Regions from separate parts of the Cronobacter muytjensii ATCC 51329 genome, predicted to be linked through region 1. Evidence: riboswitches for the same ligand, from Rfam matches in the RefSeq annotation. Region 1 holds a riboswitch; each other region holds the start of a gene.
The links. Region 1 has a riboswitch for thiamine pyrophosphate ahead of thiC (phosphomethylpyrimidine synthase ThiC). Riboswitches for the same ligand answer to the same signal wherever they lie in the genome.
Positions count from the first base shown of each region.

Region 2: linked by a shared signal. The riboswitch ahead of thiM (hydroxyethylthiazole kinase) and the one ahead of thiC (phosphomethylpyrimidine synthase ThiC) in region 1 are both predicted to bind thiamine pyrophosphate.
Region 3: linked by a shared signal. The riboswitch ahead of thiB (thiamine ABC transporter substrate binding subunit) and the one ahead of thiC (phosphomethylpyrimidine synthase ThiC) in region 1 are both predicted to bind thiamine pyrophosphate.

Region 1 is NZ_CP012268.1:3,670,196-3,675,722, reverse strand. It holds gene thiS (sulfur carrier protein ThiS) at 1-126, opposite strand, end outside; gene AFK63_RS16895 (HesA/MoeB/ThiF family protein) at 116-865, opposite strand; gene thiE (thiamine phosphate synthase) at 858-1,493, opposite strand; gene thiC (phosphomethylpyrimidine synthase ThiC) at 1,490-3,391, opposite strand; TPP riboswitch at 3,512-3,621, opposite strand; gene AFK63_RS16880 (Rsd/AlgQ family anti-sigma factor) at 3,674-4,177, opposite strand; gene nudC (NAD(+) diphosphatase) at 4,280-5,053, shown strand; gene hemE (uroporphyrinogen decarboxylase) at 5,094-5,527, shown strand, end outside.
Region 2 is NZ_CP012268.1:1,133,903-1,139,429, forward strand. It holds gene AFK63_RS21145 (YadA C-terminal domain-containing protein) at 1-219, opposite strand, end outside; gene AFK63_RS21150 (hypothetical protein) at 228-1,169, opposite strand; TPP riboswitch at 2,423-2,519, shown strand; gene thiM (hydroxyethylthiazole kinase) at 2,553-3,350, shown strand; gene thiD (bifunctional hydroxymethylpyrimidine kinase/phosphomethylpyrimidine kinase) at 3,337-4,137, shown strand; gene fbaB (class I fructose-bisphosphate aldolase) at 4,283-5,335, shown strand.
Region 3 is NZ_CP012268.1:3,274,615-3,280,141, reverse strand. It holds gene thiQ (thiamine ABC transporter ATP-binding protein ThiQ) at 1-200, opposite strand, end outside; gene thiP (thiamine/thiamine pyrophosphate ABC transporter permease ThiP) at 184-1,794, opposite strand; gene thiB (thiamine ABC transporter substrate binding subunit) at 1,770-2,753, opposite strand; TPP riboswitch at 2,786-2,887, opposite strand; gene sgrR (HTH-type transcriptional regulator SgrR) at 2,923-4,587, opposite strand; gene sgrT (glucose uptake inhibitor SgrT) at 4,674-4,838, shown strand; gene AFK63_RS15060 (sugar efflux transporter) at 4,958-5,527, shown strand, end outside.

The sequences.
Region 1 (5,527 bases):
CGGCAGAATGGTCTGGTTGATGGCGAGCGCCGTACCGGGCCTGTCGAGTTTTAGCTGTTCCAGCAGTTGCGCTGCGCTAAGCCCCTCGACGCACTGCATCGCCTCATCGTTCAGTTCAATGCGCATGCTTGCCTCCGCACACCGGACAGTCTGCGGCGCGCTGTAGTGTCAGGGTACGCCAGTGGCTGGCGCGCGCGTCGAAGAGGCGCAACTCGCCGCGGTCTGGCGTCACGTCGCACAGCAGCTTGATGGCTTCCAGCGCCTGCAGCGTGCCCATCAGCCCGACCACCGGCCCGAGCACGCCCGCGGTGCGGCAGTTTCGCTCCGGTTCGCTGTCATCAGGCCACAGGCATCGGTAGCAACCGTATTCGAAAGGCGGCGCGAATGTGGCGATTTGCCCGCCCATACCGACCGCGCTGGCGGTGATAAGCGGCGTACCGTGCGCCACACAGGCCGCGTTAATGGCCTGCCGCGTCGACATGTTGTCGCTGCAGTCGAGCACCAGATCGGCCTTGGAAACCGCCGCATGCAGCGCGTCGCCCTCAAGTCGCTGGTTCAGTGCCACGGTCTCGATTGCCGGGTTAAGCGCCTTCAGGCGTCGTAGCGCGGCAAGTGATTTCGGCTGTTCGATATCCCCGACGCCAAACAGGATCTGGCGCTGAAGATTGCTAAGGTGCACCGCGTCGTCATCCGCGAGCCAGAGCGTGCCGACGCCCGCGCCTGCGAGATAAAGCGCGGCTGGCGAGCCCAGCCCACCGAGACCGACGATCAGCACGCGGCTTTCCAGCAGCTTTTGCTGGCCGTCAATCGCGATATCTTCCAGCAGCAGCTGGCGGCTGTAGCGCATAAAATCCGCGTCATTCATCGCCCACCCCCGCGAGTTCGAGCAACTGTTGCGTCGCGGCGCGCCAGTCCGCCGCCTGCGTAATGGCGCTTACCACCGCGATGCTGCCGACGCCGGTTTCCAGTACCCCAGGGGCGCGCGCAAGACTGATGCCGCCGATGGCCACGGTCGGGTAGTCACCGAGCCGTTTCACATGCGCGGCCAGCTGCGCCAGCCCCTGCGGGGCAGAAGGCATCTGTTTGGTCTGGGTGGGAAAAACGTGGCCGAGCGCGATATAAGACGGGTGCGCCGCCAGCGCCACGTCGATTTCCATATCGTCGTGAGTAGAAACGCCAAGCCGCAGTCCGGCGGCGCGGATGGCGTTGAGATCGGCGGTTTCCAGATCTTCCTGGCCAAGATGGACGCCGTACGCCTGATGTTTAATGGCCAGTCGCCAGTAATCGTTAATAAACAGCCGCGCGTGATAGCGTTCCCCCAGCGCAATGGCGGCCCGGACATCCGCTTCGACGTCGGCATCGGTTTTATCCTTGATACGCAGCTGTAGCGTGCGCACGCCCGCCTCCAGCAGACGCGCTATCCACTCAACGCTGTCTACCACCGGGTAAAGCCCCAGGCGGCGCGGTACGGGGGCGAAAAGCGGCGCCATCATTCCACCTCCTCCTGACGCAGATAGATGTCGCCGCCGCGGGCGCGAAAGCTGCTGGACATATCCGCCATACCGGCGTCGATGGCCTGTTTCGCGGCGTAATCGCGCACCTCCTGGGTGATTTTCATCGAACAGAATTTCGGACCGCACATGGAGCAGAAGTGCGCCACTTTGCCGGATTCCTGCGGCAGTGTTTCGTCGTGGTAGGCGCGGGCGGTGAACGGATCGAGCGCCAGATTGAACTGATCTTCCCAGCGGAATTCGAAGCGTGCTTTGGACATCGCGTTGTCGCGGATCTGCGCGCCCGGATGCCCTTTGGCAAGATCGGCGGCGTGGGCGGCGATTTTGTAGGTGATAAGCCCCTGCTTCACATCCTCTTTATTGGGCAGACCAAGATGCTCTTTGGGCGTCACATAACAGAGCATGGCGCAGCCGAACCAGCCAATCATCGCCGCGCCAATGCCAGACGTGAAGTGATCGTAGCCCGGCGCGATGTCGGTGGTGAGCGGCCCGAGCGTGTAAAAGGGCGCTTCATGGCAGTGCTCCAGCTCTTCGGTCATGTTGCGGCGGATCATCTGCATCGGTACGTGGCCTGGGCCTTCAATCATCACCTGTACGTCATATTCCCAGGCGATTTTCGTCAGCTCGCCAAGCGTGCGCAGTTCCGCGAACTGCGCCTCGTCGTTGGCGTCCTGGATGGAGCCTGGGCGCAAACCGTCGCCGAGCGAGAGCGAGACATCATATGCGGCGCAGATTTCGCAGATTTCACGGAAATGTTCATAGAGGAAGTTCTCTTTATGATGCGAAAGGCACCATTTAGCCATGATAGAGCCGCCGCGCGAGACGATGCCCGTCAGGCGTTTTGCGGTCATCGGCACGTAGCGCAGCAGCACGCCTGCGTGGATGGTGAAGTAATCCACGCCCTGTTCGGCCTGCTCCAGCAGCGTGTCGCGAAACATCTCCCAGCTGAGATCTTCGGCGATCCCATTGGCCTTCTCCAGCGCCTGGTAGATCGGCACCGTGCCGATCGGCACCGGGCTGTTGCGCAGGATCCATTCGCGGGTTTCGTGAATATAGCGTCCGGTAGAGAGGTCCATGACCGTATCGGCGCCCCAGCGGGTGGCCCAGACCAGCTTTTCCACTTCTTCTTCAATCGATGACGTCACCGCCGAGTTGCCGATATTGGCGTTCACCTTCACCAGAAAGTTGCGCCCAATGATCATCGGCTCCGATTCGGGGTGGTTGATATTGGCGGGGATAATGGCGCGCCCGGCGGCCACTTCATCACGCACAAATTCCGGCGTGATGTTGTCTGGCAGACGCGCGCCGAAGCCTTCGCCCGGATGCTGCTGACGTAGCACCGCGCCGCGAATGCGCTCGCGCCCCATGTTTTCGCGAATGGCGATGAACTCCATTTCCGGCGTCACGATGCCCTGACGGGCGTAGTGCAGCTGCGTCACGCGCTTCCCGGCCTGCGCGCGCTTCGGTGTCAGCAGGCCGCGAAAGCGCAGGTCGTCGAGCCCGTCGTCGGCGAGACGCTCGCGGGTGTAGGCGGAGCTGCGCGCGTTCAGGGTTTCCGTGTCGTTACGTGCGTCTATCCAGCGGCTGCGCAGCTTTTCCAGCCCTTCGCGCACGTCGATGCGCACGGCCGGATCGCCATACGGGCCGGAGGTGTCATAAACCGGCACCGGCTCGTTGGGTTCAATGCGCGGGTTTTCTTTCGTGCCGCCCGCAAGCGTCGGGCTCAGGCGGATTTCGCGCATCGGCACGCGAATATCGTCGCGTGAGCCAGTGAGGTAGATACGGTGGGAATTGGGAAAGGCGGTGCCTTCCAGCGTGTCGATAAAGTGTTGTGCGGCGGCGCGCTGTTCGCGGCGGCCAGGTTTGTTTGATACAGACATAGCGCATTCCAGTTAACGGTCAGGAAGTGGCTTGTCAGAACAACGGAGGAGTAATGGCGATGCGCCCGCGCCGCGTTTACCGATCTTCAGGAGCGGCAGACGGCTCCCTGAGCGGGGCATAATGGAATTACTCTTGTTCCCTTCGCAGGTATTAACCTGATCAGGTTCCGCGGATCCCGAATTAACGGTCTCAGCCCGTGCTTGCGCACTGGGCACTCCGACAAGATAAACCCCGCAACAGGTGCGGGGACGTGATTAAACTACTCGCGAATCATTGCAAACTCAAGCCGGACGGGCAAGACCGGCTTCATCATTGGCGCTTTCGCTCAGGTTGTTGTCAAAGGCCAGCAGGATGAGCTGGTCTTCCAGCGCGAAGCGGGCGGCGAGCGCCTCGCCGATGCCGGAAAGCGCCTCCTGGAACTCCAGGCAATTATCGTGATCGATAGCGCTTTCCAGATGGGTGTCGTAGAAATCCATGAGGTGCTGGGTGTTGGCCTCCAGCTGCGGGTAGATCTGCGTGGCGGCGACCAGCGGGCTGGTGCCTTCCATTTCGCTGATGACACGTTCGTAGATATTGAAGTGACCGGCGGAGAGATAATCCACCAGACAGTGACAAAAATCGTCCAGCGCCTTTTCATCCAGCGCGGTGAGCGGCTCCTTGCCGGGCTTGATGCCGACCATTTTGTAATAGGTGACTAACAGATGGTTGCGGGCGCCAAGCCAACGATCAACTAACTCATTACTCCCACCAACGCGTTCCGTCAGACTTTTTAGCTGGTTTAGCATGATCGACTCCATGAGATATAAGATGTAAAAACGCAAATGACCCAAAATATGTAAAAACAATGTTAATAACGTGCCAGTGAAGCAGAGGTAGCGCAATCAATTATGGAACGTACATTAGAAAATTTAGACCATGGCTGGTGGATAGTCAGCCATGAACAGAAATTATGGCTGCCAAAAGCAGAATTACCTTACGGTCGGGCCGCGGATTTTGGTCTTACGGGCGAAAAGGCGCTGCAAATCGGCACCTGGGAAGACGCGCCGGTATGGCTGGTGCTTCAGAAGCGCGATGACGAGATGGCCTCGGTGCGCCAGCTTATCGATCAGGACGCCGGGCTGTTTCAACTGGCGGGGCGCGGTGTGCAACTCGCCGAGTTTTACCGCTCGCATAAATATTGCGGCTACTGCGGTCATGAGATGCACCCGAGTAAAACCGAATGGGCGATGCTTTGCGGACACTGCCGCGAGCGCTACTACCCCCAGATCGCGCCGTGCATCATCGTGGCGATTCGCCGTGAAGATAAGATTCTGCTGGCGCAGCACACCCGTCACCGCAATGGCGTCTATACCGTGCTGGCCGGGTTTGTCGAAGTGGGCGAAACGCTTGAGCAGGCGGTGGCGCGCGAGGTGATGGAAGAGAGCAGTATCCGTGTAAAAAACCTGCGCTACGTGACGTCCCAGCCCTGGCCGTTCCCGCAATCGCTGATGACCGCCTTTACTGCGGACTACGACAGCGGCGAAATCAAAATCGATCCTAAAGAACTCATCGACGCAGGCTGGTATCGCTACGACCAGTTGCCGTTGTTGCCAGCGCCGGGCACCGTCGCGCGCCGCCTGATAGAAGATACCGTGGCGCGCTGCCGGGCAGACTACGAATGACGTGGTACAATGGCGCCCTGTCGCTTGAGGAATAAGAAAAATGACCGAACTGAAAAACGATCGTTACCTGCGCGCCCTGCAACGCCAGCCTGTCGACGTCACCCCGGTGTGGATGATGCGTCAGGCGGGACGTTATCTGCCGGAATATAAGGCCACCCGCGCGCAGGCGGGCGATTTTATGTCGCTTTGCAAAAACGCCGAGCTGGCGTGCGAAGTGACGCTACAGCCGCTGCGCCGCTATCCGCTTGATGCTGCGATCCTCTTTTCGGACATTCTGACGATCCCGGATGCGATGGGGCTGGGGCTCTATTTTGAAGCGGGCGAAGGCCCACGCTTTGCCTCGCCGATCACAGGCAAAGCGGATGTCGAAAAGCTGCTGGTGCCGGACCCGGAACAGGAGCTCGGCTATGTGATGAATGCGGTACGCACCATTCGCCGCGAACTGAAAGGCGAAGTGCCGCTGATTGGCTTCTC
Region 2 (5,527 bases), 1.8 Mb from region 1:
GTAAGCGTTATTTGAGGTAGTTTTAGTAGTCGCTATTTTAGATGGTTTTGCAGAGATAACAATCTCTTGTTTGTTAGTGGTTGCAATACCATTTTTAGCATTATCTTCAATGACATCAGTAGAAGTAATAGCTTTGGTATTATCAACCTGAACGATATTCAGTTTTGGTTGTTCAACCTTCGGATAGATTGTTTCACTAGTAGTTGTAGCTTTGACCAATGTAGTGTTTACAACCGGAGTATCAATATGATCTGGTTTGTTAACTGTGTAATGGTTTCCTTAGTCGTTGGCTCACTTTTCACTAAAGGAGCCGAAACATCTGGAGTATCAACACGGGCAGGTTTGTTCGTGGTCACAATAGTTTCACTGGTAGTTTCAGCTTTAACCAGTTGAGCCGGAGCAGCTACCGGAGTAATAACATGTGTCGGTTTATTAACATTGGTTATTACTTCATTATTAGTATATGGCGTAACAGGGTTGATAGTGTCTGTAATCACTTTATCAGTTACATAGCTCTGTTTTACCGGTATGACTTCAACTTGTAATTTAGTTGGCGTGGCTACAGGTTGTTTAGCTGGAGTGAGGTTAACCATTTGCATTACTGGTGCTTGTTGCTGTTTAACCGGAGCGCCATAGATAGCCAGTGGTGCAGGAGCTACAACTTTAAGCGGTACAGGCATTTTGTCAGGAGTAGCTTGCGGCAGTGGCTGAGGGATAGCCATATGAGCCGGAGGAACAGGCATCTTAGACGGTGTGCCGTAGATAGCCAGCGGAGCCGGAGCTTTGTTATAGGCAGGAATTTTAGACGGTACAGGGATGCCATTCGGATCGTGTTTAACAATGGCAGGCATCGGTTGTTTGCCCGGAATAGCATCAGGTGCAGCAGTCGGAACTTTATGCGGAGCCAATACAGGATACAACACCCCATGAGCATGACCAGCCGGAGCGTAAACAGAATCAGGAGCGTTATCAGCCTGATTCATGGCGCTGTTAAAACGGCTGATATGATTCAGTTGCGCGTTAAGCTGTGAAGCATTAGCGCTTACAGTTTCGTAGCCGTATTGAGTTTGAGCGGCATTAACAGATGAAGCCGCGATAGCGCCAAGTACAGCAACAGCAACTACAGTTTTCACATTTGAAGTTTTCATTTTAACCATCACCATTAACATTATTGATTTATTGAAAGCGGTTTCGCTTGCAAGCGCCTTAAACAGGCTTTGTCTCTATTAAAGAAACGCACTTAATTTATGAAGCGAACTATCCCGTATGGAAACGATTACAATTTTGACGTAGATCACAAAAAGTATTGGTTGATGAATATTTCGTTGTATTAAAAACGAGAAGTATTGAAAAGATATTTCGAATGAAAGACAAAGCTGGATTAACGATGGTGATTTCTATTCTCAATATACTTGGTTTACTAGTACGTTATTAAAATACCTTATAAAAACGATATGCGTTTATAGCAGATAAATACATATTGGTAGTGTGATCGTCCATATGCACAGAGGTAAGATGTAGAGTTGTTAGCGCTCTGGCTTTAAAAAACCACAGTATGAGAGTGACGATAAGAGGAAGAACATTAAAAGAGAACCGATAAGGAAGGCCAAAGAAAGGTTAATAATTTTCATATACTACTTTCTTTCCCTCTTCTTCTACTAGCGGTCTGTTGTTCTTAGAGTGAAGCTTGTAGGAAACTGTAAGTTTCTTAGGTATAGGAAATGTTTTAGGGAAATACTGCTCTAATATTTAAATTTAACGTTATTGTAATGATTATATCGGTATTAAAATTGATGTTTTATAGCCTTAGCTATGTATAGCATCGCTTAACACAGCAGTTATACGGGGAGCGTTGCGCCCCTCCAGGCTCCCGCGAAAGCTAACTAAACCCCCGTCAGGGGGTTGGCTTGCTCTTCCTGAGCTAAGGCTATAGTAAATTAATTACTTCCCAATTTAATATTGGAGATTGAAGCAATGACACCCAATAAATATATATTATTAACCTGGCACGTAAAAAGAACGCAGCTAAAGCATTAGTTAAGTCTGGAACATCAAGAATATCAACATAAGTTTCTGGCAAATCTGAAAACCTTGCTTATACGGTTATGTTGTGACGTTTTTGGTCTTTAGTATTTTCTCCCTTTTACTGGCGTTGTTTGTCTTTTGCTCCTGTCTTGCGTGAAGAAGGCAATGCCGGACAGGGCCAGTAATTGGAAGCTTGCGACAATGACCACTTTCCTACGCTTTGTACACCCTAAGCGGAATACAAGCGGATGAACTCATTAAAGCGCTTGATTACGTGATGCAGCTATTTCGAGTGTGATAACTGCTGTGATAAATCGAAAAATCTTGCACCCTGCCTACGGCCCCGGTTACACTAAGAACTTACAACTTGTTTGTGTGTAACTCATTGTTTTGTAATTGATTTGACTCGGGGTGCCCTTCTGCGTGAAGGCTGAGAAATACCCGTATTACCTGATCTGGATAATGCCAGCGTAGGGAAGTCAGATGCCTGTCCGGTATCCCGTCTTCGCGCCTGGCAGGAGAGAATCATGTCTTCTGACCTGCTTTGCGGCACCCATGCCGCGCCTGTTGTCACTCAACTTTGCCGTCACGCTCCGCTGGTTCATTGCATCACTAATGATGTGGTGCAAAATTTCACGGCTAATGTCCTGCTCGCACTGGGCGCCTCGCCCGCAATGGTTGTGGATGCCGACGAAGCCGCGCAGTTCGCGGCCATCGCCGATGCCCTGCTGATTAATTTAGGTACGCTCACGCGCCCGCAGCAGCAGGGAATGCGCGCGGCTATCGACAGCGCCCGTGCGGCGGGAACGCCCTGGACGCTCGACCCGGTCGCGGTCGGCGCGCTGACGCTTCGCACGGACTTCGCGCATGAGATTCTGGCGCAAAGGCCCGCGGCTATCCGCGCGAACGCATCGGAAATCCTCGCGCTGGCCGGTGTGAGCCGTGGCGGACGCGGCGTTGATGCCACCGAGAGCGCGCATCACGCCCGTGAAGCCGCGGCTGTGCTGGCTCGTCGCAGCGGCGCCGTCGTCGCGGTGACCGGCGAGGTCGATTACATCACCGACGGCGAGCGTATGCTGGCGGTCAACGGCGGCACCACGATGCTGACGCGCGTGGTCGGCACCGGCTGCGCGCTCTCGGCGGTAGTGGCCGCCTGCTGTGCGCTGCCGGGCGATCGTCTTGAGAATGTCGCGACGGCCTGCTGGCTGATGAAGCGCGCGGGCGAACAGGCGCTTGCTGTCGCGAAGGGGCCGGGCAGTTTCGCGTCCGCATTGCTCGACAGCCTGCATGCGCAGGCGTTCGGAGGTCACCATGCAACGCATTAACGCGCTGACTATCGCTGGCACCGACCCGAGCGGCGGGGCGGGTATCCAGGCGGATCTGAAAACCTTTTCGGCACTGGGCGCTTATGGCACCTCGGTCATCACCGCGCTGGTGGCGCAGAACACGCGCGGCGTGCAGTCCGTGTACCGCATTGAGCCGTCGTTTGTCGCCGCCCAGCTCGATTCGGTGCTAAGCGACGTGCGTATCGACACCACTAAAATCGGCATGCTGGCCGAAACGGACGTGGTTGAGGCCGTGGCGGAGCGGCTCTCGCGCTACCGGGTGCGCAATATCGTGCTGGATACCGTGATGCTTGCGAAAAGCGGCGATCCGCTGCTGAGCCCGTCGGCGGTGCGTACGCTGCGTGAACGGCTGCTGCCGCAGGTGGCGATTATCACGCCAAATCTGCCGGAGGCGGCGGCGCTGCTTGATACCGCCCACGCCCGCAGCGAGGCGGAGATGCGCCAGCAGGGCGAGGCGTTACTGGCGCTCGGCTGCGGCGCGGTGCTGATGAAAGGCGGCCATCTCAATGATGCCGAAAGCCCGGACTGGCTCTTTACCCGCGACGGCGCCACGCGCTTTACTGCGCCGCGCGTGGCGACGAAAAACACGCACGGCACCGGCTGTACGCTCTCCAGCGCGCTGGCGGCGCTGTACCCACGCCACTATGACTGGGTCCAAACCGTGACGGCGGCGAAAGCGTGGCTGACAAAAGCGCTGCAACAGGCGGATAGTCTGGAAGTAGGGGAGGGGATCGGGCCTGTCCATCATTTTCATGCATGGTGGTGAACCGTGCCAGCAGAATAAACTGAAAATGCGCTCAGGTCTGGCAATCTGTGCTATTCAGTACCAGGCTTAGACTGCCCGGTTAGCGGGTGGGTAAGGATCTTTTCGTCCGGCGGGCGTCGTCCGCCGACAATTACGGGAGCGTATGATGACTGATATTGCGCAGTTGCTCGGCAACGATGCCGATAGCCTGTTACAGCACCGCTGTACGACCATTTCCTCCGACCAGCTTTATCTGCCAGGGCCGGATTATGTCGATCGCGTAATGATCGATAACAACCGGCCTCCGGCGGTGTTGCGAAATATGCAGACTCTCTATAACACCGGGCGCCTCGCGGGCACCGGCTATCTTTCTATTTTGCCGGTGGATCAGGGCGTCGAGCATTCGGCGGGCGCGTCGTTCGCAGCTAACCCGATGTATTTCGACCCGAAAAACATCGTCGAGCTGGCCATTGAAGCGGGCTGCAACTGCGTGGCCTCAACCTATGGCGTGCTGGCGTCGGTGTCGCGTCGCTACGCGCACCGTATTCCTTTCCTGGTCAAGATTAACCACAACGAAACCCTGAGCTACCCGACGCAATACGATCAGACGCTGTATGCGAGCGTTGAGCAGGCGTTCAATATGGGCGCGGTGGCGGTGGGGGCGACTATCTATTTCGGCTCCGAAGAGTCGCGTCGCCAGATTGAAGAAATTTCTGCCGCGTTTGAGCGCGCGCATGAGCTTGGCATGGTGACGGTGTTGTGGGCGTATCTGCGTAACAGCGGCTTTAAGAAAGAGGGCGTGGATTACCACTCCAGCGCCGACCTGACCGGTCAGGCCAACCATCTGGCAGCGACCATCGGCGCGGATATCGTGAAGCAGAAAATGGCGGAGAATAACGGCGGCTATAGCGCGCTGAAATTCGGCTATACCGACGATCGCGTCTATAGCAAGCTGACCACCGATAACCCTATCGATCTGGTGCGCTACCAGCTGGCGAACTGCTATATGGGCCGCGCGGGGCTTATCAACTCGGGTGGCGCGTCCGGCGGCGAGGCCGATCTCACCGATGCGGTACGCACGGCGGTTATCAACAAACGCGCGGGGGGCATGGGGCTTATTCTGGGGCGTAAGGCGTTTAAGAAAACGATGGCCGACGGTGTGAAGCTCATTAACGCGGTGCAGGATGTGTATCTGGACAAGAAAGTGACGATTGCCTGACGGCGGTGTGGTTACGCATTGAAAACGCGCCTGCGGGCGCGTTTTTTGTGGGTGGGGTAAATGGTGTGGCGAGGTAAACGGTGGGTGCGCTGCGCTTACCCGCCCTACGAAACCACAAAAGCCACCGCCGATGCCGTGTGTTTTCCTTTGCGGCTGCCCTTTGGCCGCGAGCCGGGATTGTTAAGGGGGCGG
Region 3 (5,527 bases), 400 kb from region 1:
GGCGTATGGGTATGATCTTCGCCCGCGAGGCGCAGCGTGCCGCTCGCGGGGGCGAGAAACCCGGCAATCAGATTGAGTAGCGTGCTTTTACCCGCGCCGCTTGGCCCCAGCACCGCTATCCGCTCGGCCTCGCGGACGTCGAGCGTAAAGCGCATCGGCAGATGGTGATACAGCCAGGTGAGATCAGTCAGTGTCAGCATGGCGCCCCGGAAGTTTTTCAATCAAGGTGAACAACAGAAAACAGAGTAGCAGCAGCAGCAACGCCGTCACCGCGCCTGCGTCGCTGCGATAAGCGCCGATCTGCTGATAGAGATAAAAGGGCAGCGTGCGGAAATCCTCATTACCGAACAGAGCCACCACGCCGAAATCGCCAATCGACAGCACGCAGGCGAAGGCCATCGCCTGCGCGAGCGGTACGCGCAACGCGCGCGCCTCTACCAGCCGCAGCCGGTTCAGCCCACGTATCTCAAGCGACGCGCAGAGCGCGCCATAACGCGCGGCGATATCGCGCATCGGGTTATCCAGCACTTTCAGGGCGTAGGGGATAGCCATCAGCGCGTTGGTGAAAATCACTATCGCGTCGGCGCGCGCTGGCAACCCGACAGTGGCGTTCAGCAGCAGGAAAAAACCGGTCGCCAGCACGATGCCCGGCATGGCGAGGATCAGCACGCCGCAAAGCTCCAGGCTCTGCCCGGCGAGACGGCGGTGTCGCAGGTAAAGCTCGCGGGTGCTCCAGAGCAGCATCATGGTCAGGATGACGCACAGCAGGCCCGCGCAAAGCGCGATGCGCAGCGATGTCCAGAGCGCGCGCCACAGCGCCGGGTCGGCCAGCGCGTGCCCCATGTCGCCGCGTAAGCCATCCACCAGCACCGCCAGCAGCGGCGGCAGCAACAGCAGCAGCGCGGCGGTAATTAATAGCGCGTCGGTCAGTTTGCTGCGCCACGAATCTTCCGGGTTGCGCCAGCCGCGCACCAGCGTCGCGCCCACCGGGATCGCTTTACTAAGACGCTGGCTCAGCAGGATCAGCGACAGGCAGCAGCCCATCTGGAGAATCGCGAGCAGCGCCGCGCGTCCCGGGTCATAGTCGTAACTCAATGCCTGGTAGATGGCGAGCTCAATGGTAGTGGCCTGCGGCCCGCCGCCGAGCGCCAGTACCGTGGCGAAGCTTGCGAAGCAGAGCATAAAAATCAGCGCCGCCACCGGCGGGATCTGGCGGCGCAGCCAGGGCCACTCCACCAGCCGGAAAAAATCCCAGCCGCGCATGCCAAGCTGGGCGGCCAGCTGGCGCTGTTCGCCGGGGATCTGCGTCAGGGTCTGGTACAGCAGGCGGGTCGCCATCGGCATATTAAAAAAGAGGTGCGCCAGCAGAATGCCCTGCAGGCCGTAGGGCGAAAAAGACCATTCGATGCCAAGCGCCGCGCAGAGCGCGGCCAGCCAGCCGCTGCGCCCGTAGACGCTGAGCAGGCCGAAGATCGCCACCAGCACGGGCAGGATCAGCGTCATGGCGCACAGGCGCAGCAGGGTTCGCCGCCCCGGAAAGCGGCGGCGATAGAGGGCGCGGGCAAGAGGAATGGCAGGCACGACGGAGATCAGGGCCGAGAGAAACGCCTGCCAGAAGGAGAAGCGCACCACATGCCACAGATAGCTGTCGTTCAGCAGGGCGCGGGCATCGGTGTGCGGCGCGTGCGTCCAGAGCGCCGTGAAGGCCGCCAGCGCCACCGCCGCCATCAGCAGGGCGGCGATGAGGCCGGGCCAGAGCCAGCCCGGTGTTAGCGGCTCACGGCGCGTTGCCATTCGCTCGTCCATTGGGCGCGCTGCGCGGCCACGTCCTCAGAGGTAAATTGCAGCGAGGTGTGCGGTTTCGTCAGCGCGTTGAAGCCCTCCGGCAGCGTGACAGCCGCGACCGGATACATCCAGTTGCCGGTCGGGATCGCGTTCTGGAAACCCGGTGAAACCATAAATTTAAGGAATTTTTCCGCCAGTTCCGGCTGTTTGCTGGCGGCGGTGCGCCCGGCGACTTCCACCTGCAAATAGTGGCCTTCGCTGAAGTTCGCGGCGGCGTAGTTATCTTTTTTCTCTTCAATGATGTGATAAGCCGGCGAGGTGGTGTAGCTCAGTACCAGATCGCCTTCGCCTTTCAGAAACAGGCCATAGGCTTCGCTCCAGCCCTTCGTGACGGTGACGGTTTTCGCGGCGAGTTTTTGCCAGGCGTCCGGCGCTTTGTCGCCGTAGACTTTCTGCATCCAGAGCAGCAGGCCAAGCCCCGGCGTGCTGGTACGCGGATCTTCATAAATAACGCGCCATTTCTGATCGCTTTCCACCAGCTCTTTCAGGCTTTTCGGCGGGTTTTTCAGCTTGTTTTTGTCATAGACAAAGGCGAACCAGCCGTAGTCGAACGGCACGAAGGTGTCGTTGTTCCAGCCGCCCGGGATGTTGACGTCACCGGCCGGAACGCCGCTTTTCGCAAACAGCCCGGTCGCGGTGGCAGCCTGGAGCAGGTTGTTGTCGAGCCCCAGCACCACATCAGCTTTGCTGTTCTTGCCTTCCATACGCAGGCGGTTGAGCAGCGACACGCCATCTTCCAGCGCCACGTATTTCAGCTCACAGCCGCACTCGGCTTCAAAAGCGGTTTTGATTTTCGGGCCAGGACCCCATTCGGAGGAGAAGGAATCGTAGGTGTAGACGGTCAGTACGGGTTTGGCGAAAACCGGGACGGCGACCAGCGCCAGCAGCGGAAGCAGTTTTTTTAACACTTTGCACCTTTATCAAATGGGGGCAAAGGATTTTGAGCAGTAGCCTCAAATCCCTTCGCCGGCGTTATCCGGATCAGGTTCGACGGGTATTATCTCAGCGCGTCGGTTTTCCGGCGGCACCCCGTTGAGAACGGCCCATTGTAATGATTTGCGTAATGTTGCGAAAGGGTTACGGCTCGGGCGGCGCAAACCAGGCGGATTTAAAATCAAACCAGCCGAGCGTATTCATCCGTACGCCGCGCATGCTGCGCTGGCCCTGTAACATCAGCCAGTGGTGGATAAGCGGTAATATGTCTTGCCGCTCCAGCATTGTCTGGCACCACTGCGGCAGGTTAAGCGCGCCGGTGCGCCAGCGCTGCGCGTCGCCCTGCCAGTCGAGCGGGATACAGCGCTGGATAAGCGGCACTTCGCACAGCTGCGCGAACAGCGAGAAATCAAGCGGCAGCGTGAAATTGGCGCTGTTCAGCCACAGATCGCTGGTTATCTCTCCCTGATACCACTCCTCGTAGCTCACTTCACGCAGCTCCAGCTCAACCTGTTCCTGCGCCAGAATATCGCGCAGCAGCGCGCCGATTATCCGGTTCTCGATGTGATCGCCATAAAACGTGAGCGTCAGGCGCTCCAGCCCGGCGGGCTTTTGCGCCTCCAGAATTTGCGGCGCGTGGTGCCAGCGCGGCAGCAGGCCGTAGGCCGGGAACCAGATGCGCTGATATTGCGGCGCGGCGCGATGCAGCAGGCGCGCGGGCGTGAACAGATGGCTTACCCAGCGCCGTACCTGCGGCATCGCGCCGACGCGCGAGCGGGAATCAAACAGCAGGTAGTAGCAGCCCTCTTCGAGACGGCTTTCGACGGCTTTTTCTTCCGGCTCACGCGTCGGACCCTCAAGCTGAACGGCGCAGCTTAACTCTTCGCCGATTTCAGGCAGTACCCAAAAATTCACTTCGTCAATAAGCGCCCGGTAGCCGAAATAGTCGTCGAAGGCGTGGATTTTCAGCTGCGTACTATTATTGCGTACCACCGCGTAGGGGCCGGTACCGACCGGCTGACTGGCGAATTTCGGCAGATCCGGCCATTCGCGTGGAAGGATCATCGCCGGTACGCTGCCGAGTAGCCACGGCAGCCAGTCATCCGGCTCGCTCAGGTGAATATCAAGCGTCCAGGCGGTAGGGGAGACTATCTGACGGAGATGCGCGTAAAGCGGCAGGGCGCAGATGCGTTGCAGCGAGCTGATGACATCGAGCATGTCGAGTTCGCGGCCATGATGAAAATGAATGCCGGGGCGCAGAAAAAAACGCCAGTGAAAAGGGGAAATACGCTGCCAGTGATGAGCAATATCCGCTTCCAGTTCCCCGTTTTCCTCGTTTATGCGCGTCAGCCCGCTAAAGATTTGCCGGGCGATATGGGTCTCTGAGCGGCGCAGCGCGCTGCCGGGCAGCAGGTTTTGCAGCGGGCGGTAGTAGAGCACGCGCAGGATATGACGCCCCTGACGGAAGCTACGGCCAAGATGCGAGAGCAGCATCTGACGCACGGCGGATTTGTCGCCAACGATCTGCACCAGCTGATCGATCCGGTCCTGCTCCAGCAGATCTTCCGCCCGCTGCTGCTGAAGCGCGAGCCCGGTATAGAGAAAACGCAGCCGCGAACGCTTGCCGCGCCCGGCTTCGGCGTCCCAGGTCAGCCAGCCGCGCGCCTGCATCGCGTTCAGCAACGTCCGCATATGGCGACGCGAACAGTTCAGCAGATCCGCCAGTTCATTGAGCGTGGTTTCCTGGGGCTTGCCGTCGCAGCATTGCCACAGGCGGATGAATTGCTGTTGCAGACGACCTGAAGGCATAAAAGGGGAACTCCTGCGGGAAACTCATCAATTTAATATTCCCTATATTACGGCAATACTTCTCTTCGATGAAAGCGGAGGTGCTTATGAAAACGTCAGCAACGGGCAGGTTTTACCAACGGTATTTCAGTGCAACAAAACGTCTTTCTGGCTCATGGCTGGCCCGCCTGAGTTGTCAGACGCCGCAACGGATGCTGAATGATGTGATGCAGTGGGAGACGACTTTCCCGGTGACGTTTAAGCGCCGTTAAGCAGACATCACGTGTAACTGAGTATTGGTGCTTTTCACCCGCCAGCAGTGTGCTACTGCTGGCTTTTTTCGTCTATGATGAACACTTTTCCGCCCGCCTTAAACGAAAGGATGCGCCCGATGTTGTGGTTCCTCACGCCTGCAAGACGTCTCAATCTGGTCTATCTCGCCTTTATGATTGTCGCTTTTATGATGGGCGTGGCGGGGGCGCTACAGGCGCCGACGCTGAGCCTGTTTCTGAGCCGTGAAGTCGGCGCGCCGCCGTTCTGGGTGGGGCTGTTTTACACCGTTAACGCCATCGCCGGGATTGCGGTAAGCCTGTTACTGGCGAAGCGCTCCGACAGCCGGGGCGACCGACGTAAACTTATCCTCTTTTGCTGTGTAATGGCCGTTGCAAACTGCGTGCTGTTCGCCTTTAACCGCCACTACCTGACGCTGATTACCGCAGGCGTGCTGCTGGCGTCGCTCGCGAATACCGCCATGCCGCAGCTGTTTGCTCTCGCGCGTGAATATGCCGATAACTCGGCCCGCGAGGCGGTGATGTTCAGCTCGGTGATGCGCGCCCAGCTGTCGCTCGCCTGGGTTATCGGGCCGCCGCTGTCGTTCATGCTGGCGCTGAGTTTCGGCTTTACCACCATGTTTTTGATTGCCGCCGGAATCTTCATCCTGAGCCTGACGATTATCTTCTTC